One region of the Paenibacillus haidiansis genome, then DNA from elsewhere that is predicted to be linked to it. Evidence: riboswitches for the same ligand, from Rfam matches in the RefSeq annotation. Region 1 holds a riboswitch; each other region holds the start of a gene.

The links. Region 1 has a riboswitch for cobalamin ahead of V3851_RS10565 (anaerobic ribonucleoside triphosphate reductase). Riboswitches for the same ligand answer to the same signal wherever they lie in the genome.
Positions count from the first base shown of each region.
Region 2: it holds a riboswitch for cobalamin, as region 1 does, so the genes downstream of both, V3851_RS14350 (ABC transporter substrate-binding protein) here and V3851_RS10565 (anaerobic ribonucleoside triphosphate reductase) in region 1, are expected to answer to the same signal.
Region 3: it holds a riboswitch for cobalamin, as region 1 does, so the genes downstream of both, nrdI (class Ib ribonucleoside-diphosphate reductase assembly flavoprotein NrdI) here and V3851_RS10565 (anaerobic ribonucleoside triphosphate reductase) in region 1, are expected to answer to the same signal.
Region 4: it holds a riboswitch for cobalamin, as region 1 does, so the genes downstream of both, V3851_RS16090 (energy-coupling factor ABC transporter permease) here and V3851_RS10565 (anaerobic ribonucleoside triphosphate reductase) in region 1, are expected to answer to the same signal.

Region 1 covers NZ_JAZHPZ010000004.1:192,448-200,409, forward strand. The annotation lists gene V3851_RS10550 (ABC transporter ATP-binding protein) at 1-1,461, opposite strand, end outside; gene V3851_RS10555 (cell division protein FtsQ) at 1,461-2,342, opposite strand; gene V3851_RS10560 (MurR/RpiR family transcriptional regulator) at 2,611-3,435, shown strand; cobalamin riboswitch at 3,575-3,814, shown strand; gene V3851_RS10565 (anaerobic ribonucleoside triphosphate reductase) at 4,044-5,984, shown strand; gene nrdG (anaerobic ribonucleoside-triphosphate reductase activating protein) at 5,981-6,499, shown strand; gene V3851_RS10575 (ribonucleoside-diphosphate reductase subunit alpha) at 6,705-7,962, shown strand, end outside.
Region 2 covers NZ_JAZHPZ010000006.1:190,399-198,360, forward strand. The annotation lists gene cobS (adenosylcobinamide-GDP ribazoletransferase) at 1-220, opposite strand, end outside; gene V3851_RS14330 (bifunctional adenosylcobinamide kinase/adenosylcobinamide-phosphate guanylyltransferase) at 217-828, opposite strand; gene cobT (nicotinate-nucleotide--dimethylbenzimidazole phosphoribosyltransferase) at 825-1,913, opposite strand; gene V3851_RS14340 (ABC transporter ATP-binding protein) at 1,976-2,830, opposite strand; gene V3851_RS14345 (FecCD family ABC transporter permease) at 2,827-3,873, opposite strand; gene V3851_RS14350 (ABC transporter substrate-binding protein) at 3,870-4,886, opposite strand; cobalamin riboswitch at 5,111-5,317, opposite strand; gene V3851_RS14355 (methyl-accepting chemotaxis protein) at 5,430-6,938, opposite strand; gene V3851_RS14360 (TRM11 family SAM-dependent methyltransferase) at 7,106-7,962, opposite strand, start outside.
Region 3 covers NZ_JAZHPZ010000010.1:141,493-149,454, reverse strand. The annotation lists gene nrdF (class 1b ribonucleoside-diphosphate reductase subunit beta) at 1-855, opposite strand, end outside; gene nrdE (class 1b ribonucleoside-diphosphate reductase subunit alpha) at 954-3,038, opposite strand; gene nrdI (class Ib ribonucleoside-diphosphate reductase assembly flavoprotein NrdI) at 3,013-3,384, opposite strand; cobalamin riboswitch at 3,501-3,705, opposite strand; gene V3851_RS18625 (thymidine kinase) at 3,865-4,434, opposite strand; gene V3851_RS18620 (pentapeptide repeat-containing protein) at 4,581-5,453, shown strand; gene V3851_RS18615 (toxic anion resistance protein) at 5,531-6,670, opposite strand; gene V3851_RS18610 (vWA domain-containing protein) at 6,698-7,962, opposite strand, start outside.
Region 4 covers NZ_JAZHPZ010000007.1:224,415-232,376, reverse strand. The annotation lists gene V3851_RS16115 (class I SAM-dependent methyltransferase) at 1-166, shown strand, start outside; gene V3851_RS16110 (TetR/AcrR family transcriptional regulator) at 342-899, shown strand; gene V3851_RS16105 (flavodoxin domain-containing protein) at 924-1,451, shown strand; gene V3851_RS16100 (serine hydrolase domain-containing protein) at 1,463-2,425, opposite strand; gene V3851_RS16095 (polymer-forming cytoskeletal protein) at 2,691-3,227, shown strand; cobalamin riboswitch at 3,386-3,577, shown strand; gene V3851_RS16090 (energy-coupling factor ABC transporter permease) at 3,847-4,611, shown strand; gene V3851_RS16085 (energy-coupling factor ABC transporter substrate-binding protein) at 4,611-4,886, shown strand; gene cbiQ (cobalt ECF transporter T component CbiQ) at 4,891-5,679, shown strand; gene V3851_RS16075 (energy-coupling factor ABC transporter ATP-binding protein) at 5,730-6,599, shown strand; gene cobJ (precorrin-3B C(17)-methyltransferase) at 6,682-7,962, shown strand, end outside.

The DNA of each region.
Region 1 (7,962 bases):
CAGCAGGATGACCGACGGGTTCATCGCCACGCCGATCGCCAGCGAAGCCCGGCGCTGCTGGCCGCCGCTGAGCAGGCGCCCGTCGCGGTGCTGCAGCTCCGTCAGCCCGAAGCTGTCCAGAATCTCGTCGACCTTCTCCTTGTACCCGCTCACGCGGCGCGCCTTCAGGAAGAACTCCACGTCCTTCCGGACCGAGTCCTCGATGAACATCTCTTCCGGATTCTGATAAATGTAAGTCACCGTATCGGCTAACCGCTCCGGTAAGGTTGTCATTGTATCGACGCCCTTGACGCGGACATACCCGCTTTCCGGCTTCGTCACTCCGGTAATCAGCTTCATGAACGAGGATTTTCCGGCCCCGTTGTTGCCGACGAGGGCCACCAGATCGCCCGGACGAAAAGACAGGCTAACGTCGTTCAATACCGTCTTGCGCTCGCGCGCCACCGTCCGGTAAGAATAGCGGGCGTGCTTGACCTCGATCACCGGGCTCGCGGAACCGAGGCGCGTCGCTTCCGCCGGGAGCGCCAGGCCTCCGCCCGCGAACCGGGCAGAATCGCTATCGGCAGCAGCGCCGCTCCCTTCCGCCCACCCTTCCTTCCGGCGGCTGAAATACCGGACCGCTTCCTCCAAGGTCACGGGATACTCGCGTTCCAGGGCCCCTCCCGGCGCGGCCCTCCGGCCGGAACGGTCCACACCCGCGGCGGCCTGCGTGACCTGGGGCGGATAAATCTGGCTCGCTTCCAGTTGACCGAGCTCGCGCAGCGCCTCCTTCACCGGCTTCGACCACAGCACCCGGCCGGCGTCCATCAGCACGACCGATTGGCAATATTCGGCGATGAATTCGGTATGATGCTCGATCACGATGATCGTTTTCCCGTGGCATTCGTTCAAATTCCGCAGCAGATCGTAGATCTGCCGGGCATGATTCGGATCCAGCTGCGCCACCGGCTCGTCGATGATCAGTATCTCCGGGTCGAGCGAGACCGCCCCCGCCAATGCAAGCTGATGCTTCTGCCCTCCGCTGAGCTGCCAGATGAACTCCTTCGGGTCCACCCGCAGATCGACCAGACCAAGCGCCCGGCGGCCGCGCTCGGCATAATCCTCACAGCCGTAATTGAGCGGCGCGAAGCCGGCGTCGTCCAGCACGGTCGGACGGATGAGCTGGTTCTCGAAGTCCTGGTACACATATCCGACATGCCTGGACAACCGCGCGACATCGTGCCGTGAAGTATCCAGCCCGCACACCCGTACCGAGCCCGTGAAATCGCCGACATAATAATGGGGAATCAAGCCGTTCAACGTTTTGCACAGGGTCGATTTGCCGCTGCCGTTGCCGCCGATCACGGCGACAAAATCGCCCCGTTTGATCTCCAGGGACACTCCGTTCAATACCGGCCTTTCGCCGCCGGGGTATGTAAATGTCACCCCGTCCAGGGATACGATGTATTGTTCTTCCGCCATCAAGCCTGACCGCTCCCGTCCATCTGCCGAGTGACGCGCTTGCCTTTACGAATGAGCAGCAAAATCGTAATCAAAGCAACGATCGCCGCTGCGCCGATACTGACCCAGATAAACCATCCCCCAATGCTTTCCAGGAAATCGGCGTCCCAATCGATCAGCGCCATATCGGATTCCGCCAGGAATTCCGCAACCGCCGCGAATACCGCGAGCAGCACAGAGACAAGGATCAGACGCGGGGCCAGAATTTCACCCAGTGAATATTTCACCCCATTATCTCGCGGTTTCATCCCGAGCAATGGCTCGATTTTGCCGTACAGCCGGGGTACTAGATACAGCGTAGGCAAGAGCGCGAACAAAATGCCGGAGAACAATACGTCATTCAGGAAGGAGACCCCCTCCACGACTACGACGCTCTGCGCCAATCCCGGTACGGCCTCAAACTCCTCCACCCCGATCCAGACCTTCGCGATATCGACCGCGCTGCTGATAAATTGGTGGATCGCCACACCGGTGATCGCCGCGATTCCCACCTGCGTGCGGTTTCTCGGATCATTGACCAGGCTCCCGGCAATAAACATGGCCAGCGAGAAGCCGATGAATTTCTCCAATTCGCCAAGCCCGCCAAACTGTCCGAGCATAATCTCGCCGAAAATGACCTCGCCCAGCGCCGCGCCGACCGCGGCATAGAACGGATGAAACAGGATGCACAGCGTCAGCGGAATGAAGGCGAAATATTCCACCGAGAATTCCACCGGACCGAGCCGCACCGAAGGAATGAGCTCCGTAATCATGTTGGACAAGCCGTAGAGCGACATGGACAGAATAAACACCATCATCTTTTGCGATTGGGTCAGCACGTATCTTTTGCCTAATCGAACCATTGCTTTTTCCTCCCTAATAAAGGTTGTTCAAACAGTGTGGCTTTAAGATACTCCCAATATAAAACCGAATTATTAACTCCAACGCTTATACACGTAAATCTTATGTAAAAATATTTACATAAACTAATTCAATGAAAATAAATACGTCATTCTTGTTTGCAGCAGCCCTTCCCTCTCGTCCGCTCTCCCTTTTGCCGGGTCCAACCCCGTATGTTAATCTATTGCTATCAACCTACCTGACTAGGAAAGCGAGGCCTTCTTCGTGAAAATGGACTGGAACACGGAATCACTGTCTCCGGGTCAATTGAAAATTGCCGACTATATTCAGAAAAATGCGCAGGCCGTCCTGTTCTCCACCGAACAGGAAATCGCCGATGCGCTGGACTTAAGCATCGCTTCGGTGTCGCGGTTTTGGCGCTCGGTCGGCTTCAAAAATATCAAAGAGTTCAAAGCCCGGCTCCGCGAACAGCTGGATGTCACCCCGGCCGCCAAAATGAAAAATATTATGGATAAAGCGGATGCGAGCCCGCTTCCCCAACAGTTTCTCGCCACAAGCATCAGGCAGCTGGAGGAGACGATGAGCCACTACTCCGCGGAATCATTTGAAGCCGCGGTGACCGCGCTGATCTCCGCCAAGCGGATCTACGTGTACGGTCCCGGGCCGTCGGCCGGCCTCGCGGAGCTGATGCGTTACCGGCTCGGCCGGTTCGGCCTGTCCATTCACCGCTTGGAACGCGGCGGCAGCGAACTGTTTGAGGACCTCCTCCACCTGGCGAAGGGCGATCTTGTCGTGTTATTCGGGTTCGTCAGGCTGCTGCCGGAAGCGAAGGTGATTACTCAGCACGCCAAGGAATCGGGTTACCGCACCTTGCTCATCACGGACCGTCTGGTATCCGATTTCGCGGACCAAAGCGATATCACCCTGTTTGCCAGCCGGGGGGAAGCCTGGGAGTTCCATTCCATGATCGCCCCGACATTTATGGTGGAGAACCTGATTGTCGCGGTCGGCATGAGAAACCAGGAGGAGCACTTGCTTAAATTGAATGAATTGAATCAATTGCGGAAGAAATATGCCCACGAGCTTCCGAGATAAAACGGCAAAAAAATTTTTGTCCCCCGCTCCCCGCGCCATGGTTGCTTTCAATGTTTTTTCAATCCGTTTCACCCGGTTTTTCCGTTTACGGGTCATTTACAAACACAATATATTGGGTTAATATCTTAACAGGACAACAAAATATAGTGAAAATGGGTGGTTCGGTGGTCCTATTCCACCGAAGCTTAAAAGGGAAGTGCGGTGCAAGTCCGCTGCGGTCCCGCCACTGTAACCGGAAGAGTCGGGGACAAGCCGTAGTTGCTCTGCCCCCAGCGAATTTGCCGGCATGGATGTCACTGCAGGTACAAATACTCCCTGCGGGAAGGCGCCGGTCAAATATTTCGGAAGCCAGGAGACCTGCCCGTTTGAAAGACACCGCACATGAACCTGCGAGGTACGGGGAGGTGTCCGATTGCAGCTTATACATAGCTTTACTTTGACTTACGGAGATTCGGCAATCCGGCTATTTTCAAAAAGCGCACCCGGGCATTTTCGACCTTGTCGGTTTGGAAATGCTTTTTTGTATGGATTTATTGCCTAGTTATCGGGGAGGAGAACTTATAATGGCGATCATGAATCGATTGGATACGGACGTAATCCGGACGCAAATGCTCGACGAGGTCATCCGTTTGGGCGAGGAAATCGTCGAAAGCACGAATATGGAGGTATTGCGCGAGAATGCCAACCTGAACGGGGAAAGCTTCTCCGGCAAAATGAGCAAATTCGGCAGCGAATACGCCAAATGGTACGCGAATCACTTCGTGATGCCGCCGCGGCTGGTGCAGGCGATCAAGGACAATGTCGTGTATGTGCATGACCTGGACCAATACGCGATCGGAACGACGAACTGCATTTTCATCCCGTTCGAAAAATTGCTGCGCGAAGGCTTCAACACCGGCAACGGCAGCGTCCGGCCGCCGAATTCGATCATGACCGCGATGGCGCTGGTCGCGATTATTTTTCAATCCCAGCAAAACTCCCAGTACGGAGGCGTGTCTGCCAACAAGCTGGACTTCGACCTCGCCCCTTATGTGACGAAATCGTTCGCCAAATACTTCCGCAAAGGGCTGGAGTATTTTGAAGAAGGCGATGGCGAGGGGGATTTCGGCGGCGAAATCAACATGAGCCGCGCGGATTTGCAGGCCGAATATCCGAAAGCTTTCAAATATGCGTTAAAAGAAACCGAGAGCGAAACGCTGCAGGCGGCGGAAAGCCTCATACATAACCTCAACACGATGTCCAGCCGGGCCGGGGGGCAGATTCCGTTCACCAGCATCAACTACGGCACCTGCACCTCGCCGGAGGGCCGGCTTGTGATCGAATCGCTGCTGACGGCGACGATGCGGGGGCTGGGCAGCGGAGAAACGCCGATTTTCCCGATTCAGATATTCAAATGCAAACAAGGCGTGAATCAAAAAGAAGGCGAGCCCAACTATCATCTGTTCCTGAAAGCGGCGGAATGCTCGGCCAAACGGCTGTACCCGAATTTCGCCAACCTGGATGCGCCGCTGAACCTGATGTATTACGATCCGGCCGACCCGGATACGGAATTCGCGACGATGGGCTGCCGCACCCGGGTACTCAGCGACCGGTTCGGACGCAATCACCTGTCCGGGAAGGGCAACCTTTCCTTTAATACGCTGAATCTCGTCAAGCTCGGCCTGGAGCACGGCATCGCGCTCGGACGCCGGAAGGAAGCCGATGAGTACGGCTTCTACCGCGAGCTGACCCATTACATGGACATCGCGCTGGAAGGCCTGCTGCACCGCTATGAAATTCAGGCTTCCCAGAAAGCCAAGGCATCGGATTTCATGATGCGTGAAGGCGTATGGGAAGGCGGCGAGCAGCTTGGTCCGGAAGAGCCGGTCCGCGAGCTGCTCAAGCACGGTACCCTGTCCATCGGGTTCATCGGGCTGGCGGAATGCATGAAGGCGATGTACGGCAAGCATCATGCGGAGGACGAGCTGGTTTACAATAAAGCTTACGAGCTGATCGCCTATATGCGCGACTATTGCGACAGACAGAGCGAGATCCACAACTTGAACATCACGCTGTTCGCCACGCCGGCCGAAGGGCTGTCCGGCAAATTCACCAAGCGCGACCGCGCCGCCTACGGCGAGGTGCCCGGGGTCGTGGACCGCGAATATTATACGAACTCGTTCCATGTTCCGGTATATTTCAACCTGAGCGCCGCGAAAAAGATCCGGCTGGAAGCTCCCTTCCACGGCTTATGCAACGCGGGGGCCATCTCTTATATCGAACTCAACGGCAACGCCCGCAGCAATCCGGCGGCATTCCTGCAAATCGTGCAATACGCGCTCTCGCAGCAGGTCAGCTATTTCAGCATCAATCACCCGATCGACCGCTGCTCCGCCTGCGGCTTCGAGGGTATCATCGGCGCGACCTGCCCGTCCTGCGGCAGCCATGAGAACGATGTCCATATCCGCCGTCTGCGCCGCGTCACCGGCTATTTGACCGGGGACTTCCAAACGCGCTTCAACGCCGCGAAGCAGGCGGAAGTCCGCGACCGGGTCAAGCATGAATCATGAATATTTGCGGCTATTACCCGGAGTCGATCAATGAGGGCGAAGGGCTGCGCGCCGCCATCTTCATCAGCGGCTGCCGCCATTACTGCAAGGGCTGCTTCAGCGCGGCCACCTGGAATTTTAATTACGGCGAGCCGTTTACGCCGGAGCGGGAACGGGAAATCATTCATGACATTAAAAATAACCCGCTTTTAAACGGGGTCAGTATCCTGGGCGGGGATCCTTTTTTCTCCGCCGCCGAGGTTGGCGGCTTCATCGACCGCCTGCGCCGGGAAGCCGGGCCGGTGCCAATCTGGATATACAGCGGCTATACCTATGAGGAATTGGCGGCGTGGCCGGACTCGCCCGAATACCGCCTGCTGGAACGCTGCCAGGTTCTGGTTGACGGGCGCTTCGTCGAGGAGCTGCGCGACCCTTCCCTGCTCTATCGGGGCAGCTCCAACCAGCGGCTGATCGATATTGAGCGCAGCCTCGCCCAGGGCGGGCCGGCGCTGTGGGAGCCAACTTACTCTTTCTAGCTTGCCGCGTTTCTAGTATAATTGTTAATCTGTGATACTTTTCATAGTTTAATATAAATGAACCATAGGTTACATGGCAGGGTCATGGCGCGTTTTTCTGCGCCCCTTTTTTTAAAGTAATATTACAAATTTAAGAATTGAATATTTTAGATTTTGCCCGGCGGGAAGCCGGATCAGCCCAAGACAAGAAAGCGAGGATTTTATTATGCCACTCATCGTCACGAAACCGAATAACCGTCAACTCGCGTTCGACAACGAGCGCCTCGGCGTTTATGCCGACCGCATCCTGGACGGATTACATAATGTGGATAAGGAGCGTCTGCTTCGCGGTGTCACCTCCAAGCTGAGACGAGACGAAGTAACCGGCGAGGAAATCAGCAGCGCCTTTACGATGTCGGCCCTGGAGCTGGTTTCCAGGGAAGAACCGGAATGGAAGTTTGCGGCGGCCCGCGCCCTGCTGACCACACTTTATAAGAAAGCGGCCGTCAATCGCCGTTATAAAGCTTACGCGGAAGAGCCCTACGGTTCGTTCCATCATCTGATCGTCGATCTGTGCAAAGCCGGGATTTACCGGGAAGAGCTGCTGGAATGCTACACGAAGGAGCAGATTGAGGAGCTGGGCCGGACGATCGATCCTTCGCGCGATCTGTTGTTCGACTATATCGGACTGCTCACACTGACCGAACGGTATCTGGCTACTGACTTTGAAGGCCGGACGATGGAATTGCCGCAGGAACGTTATATGGTCATCGCCATGTATCTCATGCACCGCGAGCCTGCGGAGACGCGGCTTGAACTCGTCAAGGAAGCTTACTGGGCGATGAGTAATATCTATATGACGGCAGCGACTCCAACCATGTCGAATGCGGGTAAAAAGGTCGCCGGCCAGCTCTCCAGCTGCTTTATCGATACGGTCGACGACTCGCTGGAGGGAATCTTCGACTCCAACACCGACGTGGCCCGTTTAAGCAAAATGGGCGGCGGCATCGGCGTCTACCTCGGCAAGGTTCGCGCCCGCGGCTCCGACATTCGCGGCCACAAGAACACCAGCTCCGGCGTTATCCCGTGGATTCGCCAGCTCAACAATACGGCCGTCAGCGTCGATCAGCTCGGCACGCGCAAGGGCGCGATCGCCGTTTACCTGGATGTCTTCCATAAAGACATCCTCGCCTTCCTCGACCTTAAGCTGAACAACGGCGATGAGCGGATGCGCGCGCATGATATTTTCCACGGCGTCTGCCTTCCCGACCTGTTCATGGAGGCGGTCGAAGCCCGCGGGGAATGGAATCTGTTCTGCCCGCACGAAGTGAAGAAAACGATGGGCTGGAAAGACGAAAACGGCCGCGCGCTCGGGCTTGAAGATTTCTATGATGAAGAATTCGGCAAAGGCTCGTTCCGCGAAAAATATGAGGAAGCGGTCAACCACCCTACCCTGTCCCGCATTACGATGCCGGCGATCGATA
Region 2 (7,962 bases), on a different contig from region 1:
CCCAGAGGATCAGCGCCACCACGGCCGCAGGCAAGGGCGGAAGCAACCAGGCCGCAAGCAGGCCTGCGACCAGAACCGCAAGCCCGATCGCCGCCCCGACGAGCGGATAATATTTAACGCTCCGGCGCAACGGCTCCGGCGAGAAATCCAGTTCGGCCTTCACCGGAAACCGCGACAGAAATTGAAAAGCGGCCAAAACCGGCCGTCCTTTGTCCTTCATAGCTTGTACTCCCTGCTCTTGAGTTCGATGGCAATTCCGGCAGTGACGAGAAATACCTGATCCGATACGGCGGCTATTTTCCGGTTCAATATTCCGGCCCAATCCCGGTATCGCCGGCCGAGCGGATATTCCGGCACAATTCCGCTGCCGACCTCGTTCGTCACCAGCACCAGCCTTCCCGGGTAAGAAGCGACAGCCGTAACGAGCCGCTCCACTTCCAGCGCGACCGCTTCTTCTTCGGCCGCAGCATCCCCCTCCGCTCCCGCCGCCAGCAGCACATTCGACAGCCATAGGGTAAGGCAGTCGACCAACACGACCGGAGCCAGGCCTTTTTCGGGTCCGCTCCGGTCAGGGAGAGCAGCCCCGCCCAGTCTTCCCGGGCTCTCACCGGCCAGCAGAGCCGCCAGCTCCAGCGGCTCCTCGACCGTGGTCCACGGGAACCCGCTTTCCTCGCGCTGAAGGCGGTGAAGCCCGATGCGGCGGCGCATCTCATCATCAAAGGCCTGGGCCGTTGCTATGTACAGCCCGGAGGCCGCATGCTTCATGCACCATTTCTCGGCAAAGGCGCTTTTGCCGCTGCGGGCTCCTCCGGTCACCATTACGATCATGAATGTGCCTTTCCGGCCGGCTTCGTCCCATCCGTCCCCGAAGAGACGCCGGCACTCTCGAAGGTGGCCATTTCCGCCATGATCCGGCAGGCCGCGTCGATCAGATGCAAAGCGAGCACGCCTCCCGTTCCTTCGCCCAGCCGCATGTCCAGATAGAGCATCGGCTCCAGGCCCAGCTCCTTGAGCAGGTACACATGCCCTTGCTCCTGCGACACGTGGGAGGCGATCATATAGTGGATGCTGTCCGGCGCGATGCGCACGGCCGCCAGCGCCGCCGCACCGGAGATAAACCCGTCCAGAATCACCGGACAGCGGTTTGCGGCGGCGCCCAGAATTACCCCGGTAAGCCCGGCGATTTCCAGCCCGCCTACCTTGGCGAGCACATCCACCGCGTCCGAGGCGTCCGGGCGGTTCGTTTCCAGCGCCCGTTCCACGATCAGCACCTTTTGGCGGAGCCGCTCGTCGTTGATGCCGGTTCCCCGGCCTACGGTTTCCAGTGACGAAATGCCGGTCAAAGCGCTCATGATCGCGGCGCTGGCCGTCGTGTTTCCGATACCCATCTCGCCGGTGACAAAGCATTTGATCCCCCGGGCGACCGCTTCCTCCACAACCTCGATCCCCGCCAGAATGGCCGCCTCGGCTTCTTCCCGGCTCATGGCGGGACCTTTGGCCATATTGGCCGTGCCGTAGCGGACCTTCCGCGAGATCAGGCCGGGATGACGAAGCTCGGCGTTCACGCCCACATCGACGCACATGACTTCCGCGCCCGCCTGGCGCGAAAGAACATTGACCGCCGCGCCGCCGGAGAGAAAATTGTGCACCATTTGCGGCGTAACCTCCGCCGGAAACGCGCTGATCCCTTCTTCGCATACGCCGTGATCCGCGGCCATGACGACGACGCCCCGTCCCGGGAAGGACGGTTTAATCTCGCCGGTAATCCCCGCCAGCTTCACCGCCAGCGTTTCCAGCTTGCCCAAGCTTCCCGGCGGCTTGGTCAGGCTGTCCAGATAGGCTGCCGCCGCTTTGGAGGCGGTCTTGTCCGGCCCTTGCACCTGTGCGGCGATGTCCATAATCGATCGGCTCATTTTTTCGAATTCTCCTCTCTTAAAATAAACTATCAATCACGTTTACCCCGGTTGTATAACTCTCATTCTACCATTCCCGATATCTTTTCTAAAACGGTACCCGGAGTATTCGGAGCTAGCGTTCGGTCCATGCCGGTCCCTATTGTCTTTTGCAGCAGAATCTGCGGCCCCCCTGTGTCGGGATGGACAACGCTATAGGATTTGACATCGAATACCGCCTCCACGGTTTCCGGCAGCAGAATTTCGGCTGGGGTGCCGAGTCCGGCCACTTCTCCCCCGTGTAGAACCAGCAGATGGTCGCAGTACAGCGAAGCGAGATTCAGATCGTGCATGACGGCGATCACCGTTAAGCCTTCGTCCCGCTGCCAGCCCGCGACCAGCTCCATAAATTGCATCTGGTAGCGGATATCGAGGTAGGTCGTCGGCTCATCCAGCAGGACGATCTCCGGCTGCTGAGCCATTACTTTCCCTAGGGCGGCGCGCTGCCGCTGTCCGCCACTGAGACTGGCGAGCGGACGGTCCGCCAAACCGTCAAGCTCCAGCCTGTCCATAATCTCTTGCATCAGCTTCTCCGCGCTATCGCCGGTTTCTCTGCCAAGCCAATCCTGAAACGGGAAGCGGCCCATCTCGATAATTTCCCGGACGGTAAAATCAACCTGCGGCAACCCGTCCTGCTGTAGCACGGCCAGCTTCCGCGATAATTCCTTGCGCCCGTACGAGACGAGAGGACGTCCGGAAAGCGCGATCTCTCCGGAATCGGGGGCTTCGATTCCGGAAATGAGGCTAAGCAGCGTGCTTTTCCCGCTGCCGTTCGGGCCGATGATGCCCCAGAACTCGCCGGGTTCGACCTTCCAGTTGATCCCGCGCAGCGCCTGCAGGCGGCCGTACGATTTGGCGGCATCCTTCACCTCGATCATCGCATTTCCCTCTCCCTCGATTTTTTCTTTCTATATAACAAGTAGGCAAAAAACGGCGCGCCGACGAACGCCGTAACCACCCCGAGCGGAATTTCCGTCGGAGCGAGCAGCGAGCGGGCCGCAAGGTCGCTCCACATCATAAAAATACCGCCGCCAATTGCGGAAAGCGGAATAATAAGCCGGTAATCCGGCCCCGTAATCAGCCGGATGATGTGGGGGACAACAAGGCCGACAAACCCGATCACTCCGGACACGGACACCGCGGCCGCCGTCATCAGCGTAGCCACGAGTAAAACAATCAGCTTGGTCCATTCCACATTGAGCCCGGAATGCGCCGCCTCGCGCTCACCCAAGGCGAGCAGGTTCAGCGAACGCGCCCGGCCCCACAGAAACAATCCACCCAGGGCCAGATATGGAAGCAGGATGGCCGTATACGACCATCCGCGGAGACTGAGACTTCCCATTGTCCAATATAATATTTCGTTCACCGTTCTTTTCGACATCGTTGTGAGAAAGGAGACGATCGATCCGAGGAAGGACTGCATCACGACGCCCGACAAAATCAGGCTTTCGATCGGAATTTTGCCGTTCTCCCTGGCTAGCCGCATCACGACCCACAATGTGGCCGCACCTGTAAGAAAAGCGACCATCGGCAGAGTGAACACCCCTGCAAGAGAAAACTGCCAGCCGAAAAAGATCAGCACGGCCGCGCCCACCGCCGAACCCGAGGATACCCCCAGGGTGAACGGGTCGGCCAGCGGATTGCGCAGCACCCCTTGAAATGCGGCGCCCGCGACCGCGAGCGAAGCGCCGACGAGCAGGCCGAGCAGCACCCGGGGCAGGCGAACCTGCATGACGATTTGCTCGGACGAGCTCGGCCAATAAGGTTGTATCCATTCTCCGAGCCCGGGGATCCGGTGCAGCAAAATGGCGGTGATCTCGCCGATCGGCAGAGGAACGGAACCGACCCCGATGCAAATCAGCAGCGTCAAAATTAGCAGGCCTAGGCCGACCGTTCCGTACCCCGCCAATTTGGTTCTCATGGCTGCATCAGTTCCGGATAGATCGCTTTCGCCACTTCAATCAGCCCTTGGGTCACGCGCGGGCCCGGACGGCTGAGCAAATTGTCGTCGAGCGCAATGATCCGGTCTTCCTTGACCGCCGTAATTTGGTCCCAGCCGCCGCGGCCTTTGATAATTTCCGCCAGCGTCCGGTTGTTCTCGTCGATGACGCTCTTGGCGTACAAGATGACGTCGGGATTCGCCTGGATGATATTCTCTTCATTGATTTCGCTCCAGCCCGTAATATCGGAGGCCACGTTCACGCCGCCGGCCAAGGTGATCATCTCGTCCATGAACTCGCCTTTACCGACCGTCCAGCCCGGCGAAAACTCGATGTATACTTTTTTCTTTTGATCGTCGGATAAATTTTTCACGGCGTCGGTCACTTGCGCGAGCTCGGCCTTCATTTGCTCGGTAACCTGGAGCGCTTCCTGCTGGTGATCGGTGATTTCGCCGACCGCCCGGATATTCTCCATCACCTGTTCCACTGTTTTGGAATTGGAACGGTACACTTTGAGACCGAGATCGGTCAGGCTTTTTACCGTCTCTTCGCCGACCAGATTGCCCGCGAGCACAAGGTCCGGCTGGGCCGCAACGACCGCCTCCACATTGACCTGGAATCCGCCCATGCGCGGCTTGTCTTTGACCGTTTCCGGATAATCGTCGTTATCGGAGACCCCGACAACTTGTTCATCCAGCCCCAGAGCGAACAGCCCTTCCGTCTCCGACGGCGCCAGCGAGACAATCCGCTGCGGTGCGGATTCGAAAGTGAACTCCGTGCCGAAAGCGTCCTTTACCGTAAGCGGATATGCAGTGCGCAGTTCCCCTTGCTCCGGGTCGGCGGCATTACCCGCTTGCTGTTGTTCCTGTCCGGCCTGAGTCACGTTATTGCCGGTGTTTGCGGACGAATTTCCGTTATTGGAGCCGCAGCCGGCCATGATAAACAGCATCAGCGCCAGCAGCCAGATTCCCAAAAGCTTAGTATATTTCTTCATTGCTCTCTCCCCTTCGCTTTCTAGTTCTCAAAGAAATGCCTGAGCCGAAGCGAACCCCCGCTTCCGGTCAATTCCCCCACAAGGGAAGATCGGAACAAAAGAAAAACCCATCCTGTGTCGGATGGGTTACGTCTACAAAGTTATAACGGAAACCGGCCTAGAGTTTCATACCGGGAACACAGCTTCCGAATCTATGCAGAGCGTTATCCTTTCCTCGAAGGACCGTCTATTACTTCCCGTGGGCAGGTCTCCTGACTATCAGGTTGGCGACGAAAGCCCGCCTTCCCATCATGCTGTGGCGCATGACAGTGGCATAACTTCTAGCTTCGTCCCTGAATACAGTGGCGGGACCGTGCCGGATTCGCACCGGCTTCCCTTTTAACCCGAAGCTGCTTGCCGCAAGCTTCAGGACCAACGGGTGCTTTCTATTCGCTTGAATCAGAGCTTTTCTTTCTCTATTGGATTATAGGGGAAAAGCTTAAATCTTACAATATAACCGGCCGGGATTCTAGTAATAGATATCCATCTCCGTCTCCTGCCCGCTTAGTACTGCTCCAGGGACAAGTCCGCCCCGAGCACACCGACCACGGCGCCGTCTTTAACGATCGGCACGGACAAGGTGATGCAGCGACGCTTCGTGATGGCGGAGACATACACTTCCGAGACTACCGTCTCCCCGTTTACAGCCTTGCGAAACCACTCGCGGCCCTTGGCATTGAGCAGCCCCGCCTCCGGAATCGAGACGACGAAAGAACCGTCCGCCCGGTTGCTCCAGGCCGCTTCCAGCCCGGCTTCGCTTGCGAGCAATTGCTCCAGAGCTTCGCGATGTTCCGGCTCGCGCATCGCGACGATCGCTTCGCTTTCCGCCTGCTCCCGCAGCTTTCGCGCATAGGCGAGTCCCAGCTCTTGAGCCGCAGACTCCCGCTTCGCTTCTTCATCCCCGGAATTCGCGTTACTCCGCACATGATCCAGGGATGAAATCAGTTCGGCCTGGGCCCTGTGGAGTCCGCCGGACACCGTTTGCAGCTTGGAGATATGAACCCGCTGCGATTCCATACGGGACAAGGCGCCTTCCACATGGACAATGCTGCGGCTCAGCGCCGCATGGACTTCCCTCATCATGAGCTCCATATTCCGCGTCATTTCCGACTGCTCCCGGCTGCGGCGCCCCGTCTCGCCGACCAGCTCATTGACCTCGGCGACCTCCTCGGAAATGTAACGGATATCGCCGCCCATCGATTTAAGCAGCTCAATTCCGTCCATCGCCGATTTTTTGCCGTCATTCAGCGTTTCCTTGACCCTTTCCACTTCGCTCATGATCTGCCGGAACAGCGGTGCCGAGCTGCCGATCGCCTTGCTGCTCTGCTGCGCGAGTTGACGCATCCGGCCGGCTACGACGTCGAAGCCTTTGCCCTGCTCGCCCAGCCTGGCCGCCTCGATGGAAGCGTTCAAGGCAAGCAGCGATACTTCGCCGGAGATGCCTTCCAGCTCGCGATATAAATTTCCGAGCTGCCGGGTGTTGTGCTCCAAATCGCTCATCGGACCGATGATGGATTGTTGGGATTCCGCCAGCGAGCGAATCGTCCCGTCCGCGGCGGCCAGCGCCTCCGTGATCCGCGACGCCTCGGCCAGCGTCCTCCCGCTCCGGTTATGGAGCTGGTCCGCGGCCTCTTGAATTCGCAGTGCGGAGGAGGCGACCTCCTGCATGGCGGCCAGGCTTTCCTGCACCTGCTCCAGCGAACGTTCGCTGCTGGATTTAAGCTTCATATCTTCAACCGAGGAAATATCGGACAAACGCTGGAGCTGTTCGATACTCTCGTTGACCTCGCCGACCGCGGCCTTCAGTCTGTCGGATGCGACCAGCGATTCATTGACCATCGCCATCCAGTCGCTCTCGCTGCGTCCCGCCGCACCGGGATCGATCGGAAGCAAGCGCATCGAAGCGCCGGATGCTCGCTTGCCTTCCCTCTTCAACTTAGGAAGGATTAAAGAAAGCGCTGCGTTCATAGTAAGTATGCGATCATGTTTTCCCATTCCGCGGAGTTGATTCATTCTTCCCCCACTCCTCTTATGTAAGTTTACCTTACATTATAGAATAGGACTTGAGACTTAAAAAGAGCTTATTTGCAAAAATAAAACAAAATTCAGCAATTTCTCACAGATAACAACCAATACATTACACATTATGTTATGTATTGAGGTAAATTCATTATTTATTTCTAACTTCTGCAGACCCAAATGTTCCGGACAAAAGAATCCTTTGCCGCTTGTCCGTAATCTAAAATTTGAAAACCTTCGGCCAATAAATCGCTCTCTAGCGCTTCGGTGGAAACAATGACGGAAGTCTCGCTGAACCTGCGCAGACTCGCCAGCATTGCCCGCTTCTCTTCCCCCGGGAGCACCGAGCATAAATTATACGGCATGTCGAGAATGGCCGCATCAAAGTGTCCCGTCACCCGGTTCATATCTCCGATCGACACCAAACCGGGGTTCTCATAGCCAAAATGCGCCAAATTGGCTCGCGCTCCCCGCACGGCCAGCGGATTTAAATCCATCCCGACGATATCGATGTCCATAGACAGCGCTTCGATCATCACATTGCCCATCCCGCAGCAGGGATCGATCGCCTTAATGCCCTTCGGGTTGGGGACGGCGATATTCACGAGGGCGCGAGCGGTGGCAACGGGCAAGCCGGTGGAATAATTTTGCGGCTTGTGTATGCGCTGCCGCCAGGCATGATCTGCCGGAACGCAAAGGCCGAGCATCCAGCCCCGTTCATGCGAGAGGAGCCCGAACGTCATATCGGGACAGCGCATGTCGGCGGTTCCCCGAATGTTCGCGCCCACCAACCGTTCCAGTTGACGCTGCTCCTCGTAACTCCGCTTTAGTCCATTTTTGAGATACAGCACCTTAAAAGTGCTTCCTTCCAGCATTAACCCGGCCGCTTGAGCAACGAGACCTTCCAGCGTAGGCGATGAGAACAGCACGTCCATCCGCATGGAAATAAACGGGCTCCGGTCCGGCTCGATCATTAACGGACTTTCGATATAAGCCAGTGAACCGGGTTCCCGCCCAA
Region 3 (7,962 bases), on a different contig from region 1:
GTTCTCGACGATCGGATTGATCTTTTCGTCCGGGAAGTACGGCTCCAATCCCAGATTCATCAGCGCTTTGTTGGCGTTGTAGTGCACGAAGCTGAGCACTTCATCCTGCAGCCCCAGCGGCGTGTAAATCTCCTCCGTGTACTGGCGCTCGATCTCGGCCAGCTGACGGAACAACTCATCCATTTCCGCCTCCGCTTCCGCCAGTTCTTCAGCGCCGAGCGACGCCCGCACCTCCTGGGCCAGCAGTCCTACGAATACGCCGTGGATGCTCTCGTCGCGCAGGATCATGTTGATGATCTCGCCGCTGGCGGTCATTTTCCCTTGTCCGGCAAGATAGAGCGGGTAGAAGAAGCCGCTGTAAAACAAGAACGATTCCAGGAACACACTGGCGGTCATCGCCAGGTACAATTCCTTGCCGGTCGCTTGGGGCTTGAAGAGCTTTTTGTAACAGCCCGTAATCAGCTCGGCCTTGCGGGTCAGCAGCGGGTGCGCGTCCACCCAGGCGAACAGCTCGTCGATCTCGGTTCCGGTGCATAGCGTTGTGAAAATATGGCTGTAGGATTTGGCGTGAATTTCCTCCATCGCGCCCATAAACGCCAATACCGATTTGGCCTGTAAATTGGTAGTATGCAGCAGAATCAGCGGCATGCCTTCGCCGCCTTGCTTCGTATCGAGCAGGGTAAGTCCGCCGAGCACCTTCTTGTAGATGTCCTTCTCCTGCTCACTCAGCATATCCCAAACATTCTTATCGGTAGAGACGGGGAATTCCTCCTCCGTCCAGAACTGCTGTATATTTTGATTCCAAAACATTTTGGAGTAATCGTCTTCGGGTTTGTTCCAGTTTACTGCGCGCATTGCAGGGTTCCTCCTTTGCTGGTCGGGCGTGGGCAGCGTTTGTCCACGACACTGTCTATCCGATTCATCGGCCTCATGTTCCTGGCTTTACCTTGGCATTAGATCGCGCAGGCGATGCACTCCTCGATGCCGACTTTTCTGGTACGGGTATAATAGAGGCTCTTCAGGCCTTTCTTGTTGGCATAGATGTAGTATCTGGCCAGTTCACGGGTCGACACGTCGCTGTTGACGAACAATACGGTCGAAATCCCTTGATCGACATGCGGCTGGATGACCGAGATCAGATCGATCAGCTTGAACATATCCATGTTATAGGCGGATTTATACAACAGCACGTTCTCCCTGGACAAATAAGGGACCGGGTAGTAGGTTGTCGAGTTGCCGTACGTCCGGGTCTCGATCTGATCCACGATCGGCATCACGGATGACGTCGCATTTTGGATATAAGAAATCGAGGCCGTCGGCGCGCAGGCCAGCCGATAGGCATGATACAGCCCATGTTCGGCGACCTGCTCTTTTAGCGCCGCCCATTGCTTCGGACCCGGAATTTCCATGCCTTCAAACAGCTTTTGTACCTTTGCCGTCTTCGGGGCGAAGTCGGTCTCAAGATACGGGAGGAAGTATGCGCCGTTCGCATAGTCGGAAGCTTCAAAGCCTTGGAATGTCACGCCGCGCTCCTTGGCGATATTCATCGATCTCTCCAAGCTGTAGAAGTTCATCATCATGAAAAATGTTCCGGCGAAATCTTTCGCTTCTTCGCTCTCGTACGGGATGCCGTTCTTCGCTAGATAGCCGTGCAGATTCATCACGCCGAGGCCGACGGAGTGCAGCTCCGAGTTGGCTTTGCGCACGCCCGGCGCGTTCTCGATGCTCATCATGTCGGACACCGCGGTTAGCATATCCATGCCCGTGTATACGGACTCGCGAAGCTTGCGGTGCTCCATCACATTCACGATGTTCAGCGAGCCGAGGTTGCAGCTGATGTCGCGGCGGATTTCGTCCGCTTGATCATAATCGTGGATCGTGGAGGTTTCCTGCAGCTGGAAGATTTCCGTACACAGATTGGACATTTTGATGCTGCCGATCGCGTTCAAGGCATGCTGGCGGCTGGCGTTCGAGCGGTAGATGATATAGGGATAGCCGCTCTCCAGCTGGATGATCGCAATCTTCGTCAGCATATCGCGTGCGCTCATCACTTTCTTTTTGATCACGGCAGGGTTGGCGAGCAGTTCCTCATACATCGCATCGATATCCATATCGTCGAGATGCTGCCCGTACGCCTTATAGACGGAATACGGGGCAAATGCATACAGATCCTCGTTCCGCTCGGCGAGCTCAAAGAATTTATCCGGGCAGATCAGTCCGATGGACAGCGACTGCAGGCGGGACTTCTCGTCGGCGTTGATCTTCTTGCTGTCGAGCAGCTCGTTGGCATCCCAGTGGAAAATGTTGATATACACAGCCCCCGCGCCTTTGCGCTGGCCCAATTGGTTCACATAAGAGAACGTATCCTCGAGAATTTTGGCCACCGGCATGATGCCGCTGGAGGCGTTCGCGATGCCCTTGATTTCTTCGTTGCGGGCGCGCAGCTTGCTCAGGTTCAGCGCGATACCGCCGCCCAGCTTGGACAGCTGCATCGAGGTCGAAATATTGTAGTTGATGCTGTTCAGCGAGTCGTCAAGCTCAAGCAGGTAGCAGGAGACCATTTCACCGCGCCGGGCTTTCCCGGCATTGAGAAAGGTCGGCGTTGCGGGCTGGTAGCGCTGCTCGATCAGCGCAACGGCGTATTCCTTGGCCTTTTCAAAGTTCCCTTGGCCTAGGAACAGGGAGACAATCGCGATCCGGTCCTGATATGTCTCCAGATACAGTTTTTTGTCGTTTGTTTTCAGGGCGTAGTCCCGATAAAATTTGGAAACGGCCATGTAAGATTTGAATTCGAACGGGATGGAGGCAATTAGCGCAGTGATGGACTTTACCTGCTCCATCGTGTATTCGGCGAGCACATCATAGTAATAGTTATGCTCTACCAAATAAGTAATCCGCTCCTCTACGCTGGAGAAAGCCATCATTTGCAGTTTTACCTCTTCCTCAAACGCCTGTACGGCTTGCAGGTCCTTTTCCAGATCGAAGAAGCCGTCTTCTCTCCGGGACATAATTTCATTGTTTAGCTCGATATGCTTCAAGTGAACTCATCCTTTCTTGAAAGTTGGTAACATCTAACGGAGTGCCGCTGAGTTCAAATTTGTACAGCACAGGCACTTCATACTGGGAGGCGATCTTGTCGGCGCTCATGGCGAAGCATTGCCCCCAATTGCGGTTGCCGGAAGCGGCCACGGCCTGCAGCTGTTTGTGGTTCCTGGCCAGAAATTTCTGCACCTTCTCCGGAACCTGGCCGAAGCCCGTCGTATAGGTGACCAACACGAAAGGCGTATCCAGACTCATATCCTCGTCAATCTGAACGCATTCGGCATCCAGCTTTTGAATAAACCGTCTGACATTGCCGGTTTTTGAATCGTAGGCGATAACCATCATTTTCACATCCTTCAATAAAAAAAGATATTTTACCCCCGAAAGAACGGGCAGGCAAAATACCTCAGCTTAAAATAACCTGATGTAAAACACTGTCCTATTTCCCGTAGGAAGCTCCCGTGTCTAAGAAACAGGCAGGTCTCCTGGCTCCAGTCTCAACATCCTCTCTACCTTCCCGAATGCCGGTCTATCCAAGGGGCGATTCAGTGGTTCATTCAGAGAGCACTCCTCTGTTACAGTGGCGGGACCGCGTCGGTTTCGCACCGCACTTCCCTATTAAACCTTGTTGATCAACAAAGTACCTGTCTCCACAATATGTAGTTGGCGTATTGCGAATATATCCCAATATATAGTGTTATGTCAAGATGTTTTTAATAAATATCATTTAGAAATAGAGCAAAACAAAGTTTGATTCTAAAGAAGCCCCGGACCATTCGGGCTGGTCCGGGGCTAATTCTCACTTGCGATAGTAGGGATATTTTACAGCGGCGGGTTGGCATGGCATTTGCGGCATACCGGATAGTAGGATTCATTGCCGCCGATTTGGATCTGCTCTCCGGTATATACCGGTTTGCCGTTCTCCATCCGCAGGTTCATCGTGGCCTTGCGGGCGCAAAACCAGCAGATTGTTTTCATTTCTTCGATTTTGTCCGCGTATATGAGCAATTGGCGGCTGCCCTCGAACAGCTGATTTTGAAAATCGTTCTTCAGCCCGAACGCCATCACCGGGATATCGAGCTCATCGACGATCCGAACAAGCTGCCGGATGCTGCTTTCACTAAGAAATTGACATTCGTCGATCAGCACGCAATACAGCTTCGGTTTATGACTTCGTACGATTTCGTAAATATCCGTATCGTCGTAAATCGGAATCGCTTCTCTGCGCAAACCGATCCGTGAAGAGACGAAGCCTACTTCATCGCGGTCGTCCACGGCGGAAGTAAAAATAAGAACAGGCTTGTTTTGTTCTTCGTAATTGTGGGCGACCTTCAAAATTTCAATCGACTTACCGCTGTTCATTGCTCCGTACTTGTAAAACAACTGTGCCAATTGTAATGTTCCTCTCTTTATTCATTTCTGTAAATTTTCGTTGACTACTGGTCAAACAAAATCATTCTATCATAAAATGCTATAGGGATTTAAGATAATATATAGATAATTAAATTTAAGGTGCATCATGAAAGGAAGTTGGGGTAATGGCACGGAATCACGAAAATACGCCGTCTTCGCCCGCCCCCGGGCGGGCCGGCCTTCAGGCGGATTGCGGGAACTGCTTCGGCTTATGCTGTGTGGCGCTGCCGTTCGCCGCTTCGGCGGATTTTGCCGCCGACAAACCGGCCGGCCAGCCTTGTCCGCATCTGCGGGAGGATTTCCGCTGCGGTACGCATGATTCGCTGCGGGACCGCGGATACCGCGGCTGTACGGTGTATGATTGCTTCGGTGCCGGACAGAAAGTCTCGCAAATCACCTATCGCGGAATAGACTGGCGCCAAGCTCCCGGGACCGCCGCGGAGATGTTCGCGGTGTTTCCGGTTATGTGGCAGCTTCATGAGCTGCTTTGGTACCTATACGAAGTTTTGGCCCTGCCGGCCGCCGATACTCTCCGTGATGAGATCCGCCGGGCTCTGGACGAAACGGAGCGATTCACTGGTTTAGGACCGGACGAGCTTATCGCGCTGGATGCGGCGGGGCACCGGGCCAAGGTGAGCGATCTGCTTCGCCAAGCGAGCGAGCTGGTGCGCGAAGACGCCCGCCGCCGATATGGAAGCCCGCAGAAACCGCCGAAGCGTAAAGTGGGGCGGGGAGCCGATCTCATCGGCGCCAAATTGAAGGGGGCGGACCTCCGGTACGCCAATTTAAGGGGCGCTTACCTCATTGCCGCCGATCTCCGGGACGCCGATCTCAGATTCGCCGACCTGATCGGGGCGGACTTCCGGGATGCGGATATTCGCGGGGCCGATCTGACCGGCAGCCTTTTCCTGACCCAAACGCAGCTTAACGCGGCGAGGGGAGATGCCGCCACGAAGCTGCCGCCGTCGCTCGTCCGTCCGCCGCATTGGGCCGGATGAACGCGAAAAAATCCTGCAGTGGAATGCAGGATTTTTCGTTTTGCCTTCGGCGTTATTCCGTTTTCGCCCTGTCAAAGCTACAACCCTAATTTCTGGCCTTTCTCCAGACGTTCGATCTGCTTTTCGCCGGTATCGGCCAATTCCCGGAACTGGCTGATCGTTTCGCGCATTTTCGGGAGCGCCTCCCGCTTGTAGGTGCTGATCGAATCGAAAGCCTCCAGCACGTCGCTGAAAGCCTGTTTCAGCGTATCGACGGAGATGCTCGTTTCCAGCGATTGCTTCTGAATCGCCGCGCCCTGATCCTTCAGCATTTTCGAGGTGCTGGCGATCAGATTGTCCGTCGTTTGGTTCAGCAGCTCGATTTTTTTCAGGACGATTCTTTGGTTGTAAAGCGCGCTGGCGACCGTCACGGAAATTCTCAGGGCGGAAACGGTGACGTTCTTGGCTCTGTCCACGCCCCGGATCAATTCTTTGTTGTTTCTGATTACGACTTCGATCGCCATGATGCCCTGCTGGTTCACGACCAGCATTTGCTGCAGGTCCATGACCCGCTGCCGCAGCGGGAACAGCACTTCCTCGGTGATGAAGCGGATCTTGTCCTCGGATTCCTGGCGCAGTTTTGCCGTCTCGAGCTGGGATTCGATCTCCGCGTCCATCAGCATGCCGAGCTGGATTTCTTTTTGCAGCTTTTTGGTCAGCTCCCGCAGCGCCTGCTGTTCGAATTCCAGCGTCGTATTGTCGTTCTTCAACACGGATTTGCCTTTATCCAGGGAGACGATAATGTCGGAAATGACGGAGTCGGCTTTTTGAAACTTTGCGAAGTAGGCCCGCAGCGGGTTGAACAATTTACCCAAAAAGCCGGTCTTGGCGAAATCGACTACGCTCGGGTCCAGATCCTTCAATTGAAGCTGCAGCTCGGTTAGCCCTTTGGCGACCTGGCCGCCGTCGTCGCCCATTTTAGACAGATCGCCGACGGATACTTGCAGGAGTGAATTCTTCTCCGACGACGATTTCATCGTGCTCATCCCAAAATTATCGATCGACTGCAAAATTTCTCTCCGCTTCTCCAAGGACTCGATATCGAGATCCAGGATCGTCGTGACATTGCTTTGGGCCAGCTCCTTTAGCTGCGATACTTCCTCGGGTTCGGGCTTCACCTGCTCCTCAATTGCGGATTTCAGTTCTTCCGGGCTTACTACTTCCATCGTAAATGACAATCTAATTCCTCCTCGTCCCCATAAAATTTACATTTGCACATTCAGCAAATTGCCGATCTTGTACACGACGTCTTCCGTGTCCGCATTGATGCTGGCCGCCTCATTGATGCTGGAGATGCTTTGCAGCGCCTGAATGTTGGCGTTATATCCGATGGTGTAGACCGGGATTTTGTAGTTTTCGATCAATCCCTTGATATCTTTCAGCGAATGGCCGGTGTTCGTCTCGCCGTCGCTAAGCACAAAGATCAGCGGCTTCACGTTCGGATTCGCAGTCAGCTCATCCTGGAGCATTTTCATCGCCACCACGATCCCGTCGAAGGTCGCCGTACCCCCGCCGGCCTGCAGGCTGTCGACCGCGCCGACGAACATCGACTGCTGATTCGTATCGTACTTTCCGATCGGCAGGTTGATCGTCACGTCGTCGGAGTAAGAAACAAAACCGATGCTGTTGTCCCGGCCCAAATATTTCTGGCCCGTAAGCAGCGATTCCTTCAGCCGTTTCAACGGTTCGCCGTCCATGCTGCCCGAGATATCGGCCACGAATACGGCGGCAATCGGCTTGCTCGCGTCTTTCTTTTCCTTCCATACCTTTTGTGCGGAGGTAAGGAGATTTCCGTCGACGGCCGGCAGCTCCGAGCGGTAATCGTCCAGCCCGTTGAAGCCTTTGTCCTTGGCGAGATTCTGATATTTCTCCTGCCCGGCAAACTCGGCGAACCGTTTGATAATCTCGAGCTTATCGGCAGGCAAATCGCCCAGCGCATACAGCGGGCTGTCATGTCTGACCCCGAACGGGGTGAAAACATATCCGCCCTTCAGATCCGCCGCATTGACATAGGTTTGATACTCCAGAACAAAGGAATCGAGCATCCCGGTTTCCGCGGCTTCGCGCATTTGCAGCGTGGTCGACGAAATAAAAGGGACGTTGGCCTGGAATTTCTCAAAGCCCTGAACCGCCTTGTCTCCGAGCAGGTTGGAGCTGTCGAACGTCTCCAGCGCGGTGACCAGGAAGTTCAACCCGGTCGAACTTGCGAAAGGGTCCGTGTATCCCATGGACAGCTCGTTATCCGCGATCGCGTCGGTAATCGTCTTGACGTTGACGGCCCCGTATTTGTCGACCAGTTCATCATATTTCGCTTTGTTCGTTACGATGCCCGCGACATTGCCGGCCAGGCGGTCGGCGACAAGCTGGGTTTTGACCCCCTGCGCCTTGACCATTTCGCCCCACAGCTCGTTGGAAGGGGTGAAGGCGTCCGGTACATACTTGCCTGATCTGATGTAATCCGTGGCCGTAC
Region 4 (7,962 bases), on a different contig from region 1:
GATGAATCCGAAGGGAATGGTCCGTGACGAAGGCTTATTCGGTATGTTAAAGATTATGATCAACGGCTTAAAAAAAGAGAATAGAATCATGTTTAAACAAATGTTCCGTTTCTTTAATCAGGCAGGCAAGAGTTTAAATTATATCGCGGTATGCAGCAAAAAATAACGGACCGGAGGAGCCCATCCTTCCGGTCCGCTTTTTTGTGGCTTGATTGGAAATCTCCAACGAAAGGAATACCAGGTACAACATATGCCCAATAGGTGACCTAATTCATAGCTCTAAAAATAATCATGTTATATAAACCATTTATATAACTCAGTTATTCTGAAAGGACTACATCATGCCGAAGCAGAGAATCATGCGAGAGATGATATTGGAGGCGGCTTTCGAATTGGCTCGAACGCAAGGCCCGGAACATGTCATGGTCAAGAATATTGCCGAGAAACTAGGCTGTTCCGTACAGCCCATTTACAGTTACTATTCCAATATGGATGAATTGAAGCAAGAATTGGCGGATTATACGGGGAAGTTCTTTAAACAGTATATCGCTGAACATCTCGATAAAAACGACTATTCCCGTTCCGTCGGTGCCGCCTATATCCGGCTTGCCCAAACGGAGCCTCATTTATACCGGCTGTACATGATGCGCAAACGCCCCGATATCCATTCTCTGGATGATATTTATCGGAAAGAAGGTGATCCAAAGGTTGTTCAGCATTTGTCGGAAATATTAAATATCGGCTTTGACAAAGCCAAGTCGCTGTATCTTAACATGATCATTTACACCCAAGGTCTATCATTCATACTGGCGACGCAAGGCCCCGATTTCGGTACGGAAGAAATTCTCGCACAATTGGATGAAGCTTTTAAAGCCTTTGTAACCCAAGCCGTTAAATAATTGAGAGAGGTGTTGGATTTGAAAGTGCTGCTCGTTTACTCCAGCAAGACGGGATTTACCGAAAGGTATGCGAATTGGATTAAAGAAGAGTTGAATTGCGACATTGCCGAATTAAAAACGATATCCAGAGAAACCCTGGCTAGATACGAAACCGTTATTTACGGCGGGGGGATCTATGCCGGCAAGATTAACGGGCTGGCTAAATTCAAAAACTTGCTTCAACGTCCGCATCGACAGGGACAAAAGATAATTGTGTATGCCACCGGGGCCGCGCCGGCGGAGGCAAAGGGTACAGTGGAGAACGTCATCAAGAACAATATTTCGGAACAGGACAGAGGGGCGATTCCTGTGTTCTATTTTCAAAGCGGCCTGAATTATGAAAGAATGGGCCTCGTAAGCAAATTTATGATGAAGATTCTGCCGCATATCCTGAAAAGGAAAAAGGATAAAACCCCTGAAGACGAGGCCATGGTCGAAGCGATTAAGCAATCTTTCGATAGCACGGACAAGAAATATATCCAACCGCTGCTCGATCATGTGCGCACGGCGTGACCCGTGAATCATTATGATTCCTGCATCTGCCGAGCCAGCACGGGAGCGATGAATTGGCGGAACACATCGCCGGGAAACTGCCGTTTTTTGCGTTTGTCGTCGGTCAGAACGACGACCGTCTCTAGCGAGGGTACCACGTAAATATACTGGCCGCCGAACCCCCGCGCATAAAAATAATCGAATAAGGGTGCGGCAGTGCCGGGAGGACCGTCTGAATCCGGATAGGTATCCGTCCACCAATGCCAGCCGTAACGGCCGCGGCGGGGCGGTTCCGACGAGATGGCGGGTTCTACCGATTCCGCAATCCGTTCACGGGAAATCAGCCGGTTGTTGTTCCATTCTCCCTGCTGCAAATAAAGCTGCCCGAACTTTAGCATATCCTCGGGCCGAAGCCTTAGACCGAAGCCGCCCGTATGGATTCCCTGGGGGTCGCGCTCCCACTCGTACGATTCGATGCCAAGCGGGCCGAACAGATGAAGCTCGGCATACCGCGCCACCGTCATACCTGCGGCTTGTGCCAAAATGGCGGACAGCATTTGGGAGATGCCGGAGTTATATTCCATCATGGTTCCCGGAGGGTCCGCCAAAGGCTGTTCAAGCACGAAGTTGATCCAATGGGGCGACCGGGTCATCTTGGGAAAAGAGTTCTGGCCGCCGAACTCCGTCCAGTTAAAGCCCGCCGACATCGTCAACAAATGCCGCAGCGTAATTTCCCGTTTGCGGGAATCCGGGTCCGCGGCAAGCTGCGGGAAAAACTCCGCGGCCGGCGTGTCCGGCCCCGGCAGCAGTCCTTGATCCATCGCGATAGCGATCAGCGCGGACAGGACGCTTTTGGTACAGGAGTTGATTTTGGCGATTTCATGCGGCGTTCGATCATCTCTATATTGTTCAAATATCGGCTTGCCTTGGCGGCTGATTAGGCAACTTCTTAAATCCAGCTGTTTCAACGCCTGAATCAATGATGTCAAATTCATGGGAATAATCCTTTGCCTTTCTTATGCTATTTCGGGTAAAGCCGCCGAGCGGGCGGTGGCTATGCAACCCTATTTTTCACTTGATATCTTTTTATTAAACCATAAAATTGGCCAACCGGCATTTCCAGGAAATTAACGGATATTTTACTTGCAAAAGTAAGTGAAAAAAATAACATTTATAGTGAAATTAATCACATGATTATGATAAGATTTTATATATAATCATTTTTGCATCATAAATATTATTATTTGGGGGAGATCTACTGTGAAAATTTTCAAAGGTTTGCTGGCAGCGGGGGTTGCGGTTGCATTGCTATCCGGCTGCGGCGCAAAGAATGAAGATACTTCGGCAAACGCGGGCAACCAAGCAGCCGATGCGGTAACGACGGCTTCGCTCGTCAACGAAGCGGACGCATTCGTGAATGGGGTCAGTGAACAAGGAACTTGGATCGTAGCGATTTTGAATGATGTGACGGTCGATAAAGACGTGATCGTTGCCGGCGAATTCCATGATAAAGACGCTGCGGACGGAGACATTTACCGTAAAATCGCCCTTTACGCGCAAGATGAAGATCACAATATCACGGCCAACTACACGCTGACCGTACCGAAATTGACGGTGCAAAGCGAAAACCTGAGAATTCAAGGCGGAACGGTTAAAGGCGACGTTTATGTCGAAGCCAACGGATTTAATCTTCATGAGTCGGCAACCGTGGACGGCAACATCTACTATGCAAGCGAAGATGTGAAGGCTACGGCGGTTATCGACGGTAAAGTGACCGGGACTCAAGAAGTAAAATAAAACGGAATATACTTATTATAGTTTTATCCCAAACAAGCACTACAAAAGCCTGCAGATCAGTCCCATTCTGGGAATCCATCGGCAGGCTTTTTGATTAAATGCCGGCGCCTCCACTTTTATCACAGACATCGCTAGCCGAATCTCACTATAATTAACTGGACAAATTTAACAAACAGGGTGCCCTTGTTTCAGGCAAGGGATAACAGGGAATCGGGTGCAAATCCCGAGCGGTCCCGCCACTGTAAGGAAGAGCCGAACTTCAGATTGTCACTCGGATTTTATATCCGGGGAAGACGAAGGAACGCGTTTGTATTCCGAGCCAGGAGACCTACCTTGTTTGTTCGCACCATGACCCTACGCGGATAGGAGCGGTGTACGAATTGGTTGCATAGAAGAGAAGACAAGCGGTATTGCGGATGGCTCATTGACGTGATTTTTCCCATGAATGCCATTCCGGCAGAACATCCGCCTCTGTTGTACTTCTGTTCAAGATCGGCGGCCAGCGGTCTTCCGCAGCAGGTCCGACTCTTGCACAACTGATGACGTACAAAGCACTCCCACCCTGCAGGGTGGGAGTTTTTAGTTTGTGACTGTACGAATAATAAGTGGAGGAACAAGAATGAAAAAGCGGAGATTTTGGAGCATGACGGCCCTGATCGCCGGATTTACCGTTTATTTACTGCTCAATGAACCGGGAACGGCGCTGGCGATGCACATTATGGAAGGCTTTCTGCCGGTTGGCTGGGCCGTTTTCTGGTGGGCGGCGTTTCTGCCTTTTTTTGTGCTCGGGGTGGTGAAGCTGCAAAAATTGACCCAGGACAATCCCGAGGTGAAGCTGCTGCTCGGGCTTTCCGGAGCGTTCACCTTCGTCTTGTCCGCGCTCAAAATGCCTTCCGTTACCGGAAGCAGCTCTCATCCTACGGGGACGGGCCTCGGAGCGGTCATGCTAGGGCCGCTGCCGATGAGCGTAATCGGCTCGATCGTCCTGTTGTTTCAGGCGCTGCTGCTGGCCCACGGAGGAATCACCACACTGGGAGCGAACGCCTTCTCGATGGCGGTGGCGGGTCCTTTTGCCGGGTATGCCGTCTACAGACTGATGATGAGATTCACCGAACGCGAAAAGCTGGCGGTGTTTCTGGCGGCGACCTGCGCCGATCTGATGACCTATGTGGTTACTTCCGTCCAGCTTGCGGCCGCTTTCCCCGCGGCGAACGGCGGATTTGCCGCTTCCCTGCTGAAATTCGGCGGCATTTTTGCCGTAACCCAGATTCCGCTGGCGATCAGTGAGGGATTGCTGACCGTACTGCTCTGGAATTGGTTGAAATCGTACATTCCGAACGACCTATCGCGGCTAAAAGGTCAAACGAAAGAAGGAGGCCTGTAATGAGCAATAAGTGGAAGAATGCGTTGATGCTGCTGGCGGTAGTTCTGCTCGTGGTCCTGCCGCTGCTGCTGGTCGACGGGGAATTCGGCGGGGCTGACGATGCGGCGGAGGGGGTCATTACGGAGGTTGCCCCCGATTATGAGCCTTGGTTCAAGCCGATTACCGAGCTGCCCGGGGAAACGGAAAGCATGCTGTTTGCGCTGCAGGCGGCGCTTGGGGCCGGAGTGATCGGTTATTCGGTCGGGCTGCTGAAAGGCAGACAGCAACGGCGGTAGTCCCATGCTCAGAAGAATTGACGCTTTGTCCTACAGCAATGCGCTGCGCCATTTGTCGCCCCTGTGGAAAAGCTTATTCGCCGTGGTGATGTTCATCCTTTCTTATTCCCTGCATCCTGTTTTACAGGTCATTATTTTCTTTTGGATGATGCTGTGGTGCATCCATTTTGCCAAAATTCCTGCCCGTACCTACGGATCGCTTCTCTGTACGGCGCTGTTGTTCTTTGTTCTCAGCCTTCCAGCAGTGCTCGTGGAGTTGGGACGGCCGGAGGCCTCCGACGCGGTACTTGCTCTCAAGCTGCCGGCTTCGGAGCAAAGCCTGTACGTTATGGCGGCGGGAATTCGGCGGGCAGGGAAGCTGCTGGCCCGGGTAATAGCCTGTTTGTCCTGCTTTTTCTTCCTGATATTAACGACTCCGTTCGGCGAGCTGCTGCAGGTGCTCCGGAAGCTGCGGCTGCCGGAAATCGTACTGGAGCTGATGCTGATTATGTACCGATTCTTATTTCTATTGAGCGATACGGTGCACGGAATGCTTCTCGCCGGTCGTCTGAGGGGCGGAAAGCGAGGATTTTGGGCCAGGATGAGGGAGATGGCGGGGATGGGCAGCGCTCTATTTGCAAACACCATGCGACGTTATGACGGGCTTTCCAAAGGGCTGCTTACCCGGGGATATACGGGACAGATTGTCTTGCCTCCATATGAACCCCGGACTGTACCGGGAAAAATCGCCGCGTCGGCATACATCGGCATCGCTTTGATGCTGCTTGCCGAGCTGTGGATTAGGTTGGTATAGGCATCATCAACGGACAAATGGACCGACAAGAGAAGGAGAACAAGATGAACATGGCTGACAGCTTGACTTTTGAAGGAGTAGTATTCCGCTATCCCGATACGGCGGAGCCCGCGCTGCGGGAATTGACCGTTTCCATCCCCGGGGGATGCAAGACAGCGGTGATTGGCCATAACGGTTCCGGCAAGTCCACATTCTTTCTCCATGCCGTCGGCATTCTCCGTCCGCAGCAGGGCAGGGTGCTGCAGGCGGGAATCCCCGTATCTTATGCCAAGAAAGATCTGGCGGCTCTGCGCCGCAACGTCGGTCTCGTGCTCCAGGATCCCGAGCAGCAGTTGATCTTGAACACACCGGGGGAGGATATTTCATTCGGGCTGCGCGGGATGGGGATGAATGAAGCGGCAATTAAGACGCGCTGCCTTGAGATGCTGGACTTGCTGAAGCTGGAAGAACTGAAGGACAAGCCCATTCATCAGCTCAGTTTGGGACAAAAGAAACGCACGGCGCTCGCAGGGGTGCTGGCGATGAAGCCGGAGCTCCTTTTGCTTGACGAGCCGACTTCCTATCTGGACCCACTTTCGGAAGCTCAATTGCTTGCGGGACTGGAGAGCGTTCATAAGCAAGGGACAACGATCGTGATGGCGACACACGACATGAATCTGGCCTACAGCTGGGCGGATTGGGTTATCGTGCTGGATCATGGGGCTTGCCTGGCGGCGGGAACGCCGGAAGCGGTATTCAGCGGGCGGGGTGGCTTGCGGGCCCTTGGTCTCGAACTGCCGCTGATTGCGGATTTGTGGTACAGCCTGCCCGCGCGGTATACCGAAGGCCGCTCCGTTCCCCGGAGCGCCGAGGCATTCAAGACCATGCTGAACCAATTGCTGGTTGAACGCACGGAAATTCCTGAGTATGGGATGAAATAGAACAATTTTAAATGCGCGGGAACGTATCGAGCGTTATCGCACGTTACTAATTAACGCTACACGCTGAAGTGGAGGAAACGGAATGAAGCAACAAGGGAAGTTGTCGATTATCGGCTTTGGTCCCGGCAGTCTGGAGCATATCACAGGCCGGGCATTGTCCGCTCTCGGAGAGAGTGAGGCCGTAATCGGCTATAACACATACGTGGAGCTGATCAAGCCCTTGCTTACGCATCAGGAGATCGTCGGGACGGGCATGACGGAAGAGGTCGGCCGGGCCCAGGAAGCGGTCCGCCGGGCGGAGTCGGGGCAGAGCGTCGCCGTCATATCCAGCGGAGACGCAGGCGTGTACGGCATGGCCGGTCTGGTGTATGAGGTTCTGATCGAGCGGGGGTGGAACCGGGAAGAAGGCGTACAGGTTGAGGTGATCCCAGGCATATCGGCGGTTCAGTCCTGTTCCTCGCTGCTGGGTGCCCCGATTATGCATGATGCCTGCACAATCAGCTTAAGCGATCATCTCACGCCGTGGGATAGCATTGTGGCGCGCGTTGAGGCCGCTGCGGCGGCGGATTTTGTGATTGCCTTCTACAACCCGCGCAGCGGCAGACGCACGCGGCAAATCGAGGAAGCCCGCAACATACTGCTCCGCTACCGCGATCCTTCCACACCGGTAGGCATCGTCAAGAGCGCTTATCGAGATCGGCAGCAAACGATCGTAACCACGCTTCGGGACATGCTTGAACATGAAATCGGCATGCTCTCCACGGTCGTGGTCGGCAACTCAGCCACCACTGTATACCAAGGACTGATGGTGACCCCCCGGGGATATGAACGGAAATACAATCTGAGCAAAGCTATTCAGACTTTGAAGCCGCATGAACGGCTGCGGACGACGGCGGAGCCCTGGTCGCTTGCGGCCGCTGCAGCGCGCGGAGATATCCTGGCCGCAACCGGTCTTACAGACAATTCGTCTGAGCGAAACTCCCCGCGCACAGTCCTGCTTGTGGGACACGGCAGCCGGGTCGAGGAGGGTAATGATCAACTGCGGGAGTTAGCGGATAGACTTGCCGCACGCAAACCTGAGCTGCATATCGAAACTTGCTTTATCGAGCTGGCCTCCCCGTCGATCGCCGAAGGAATCGACAACTGTATCAGGGGAGGCGCCAAAGCGGTTTATATCGTACCGGTGATTTTGTTTGCGGCGGGGCATTCCAAGCTGGACATTCCGATGGTGATAGACCGGGCCAAACAGAAATATCCCGATGCGGAATTCGTCTATGGGCGACCCATAAGTGCGCAGAAAAGGGCGGTAGATATTTTGCTGGATCGGATCAAGGAAGCCGTTCCGGCAATCGGAACGGAGGCG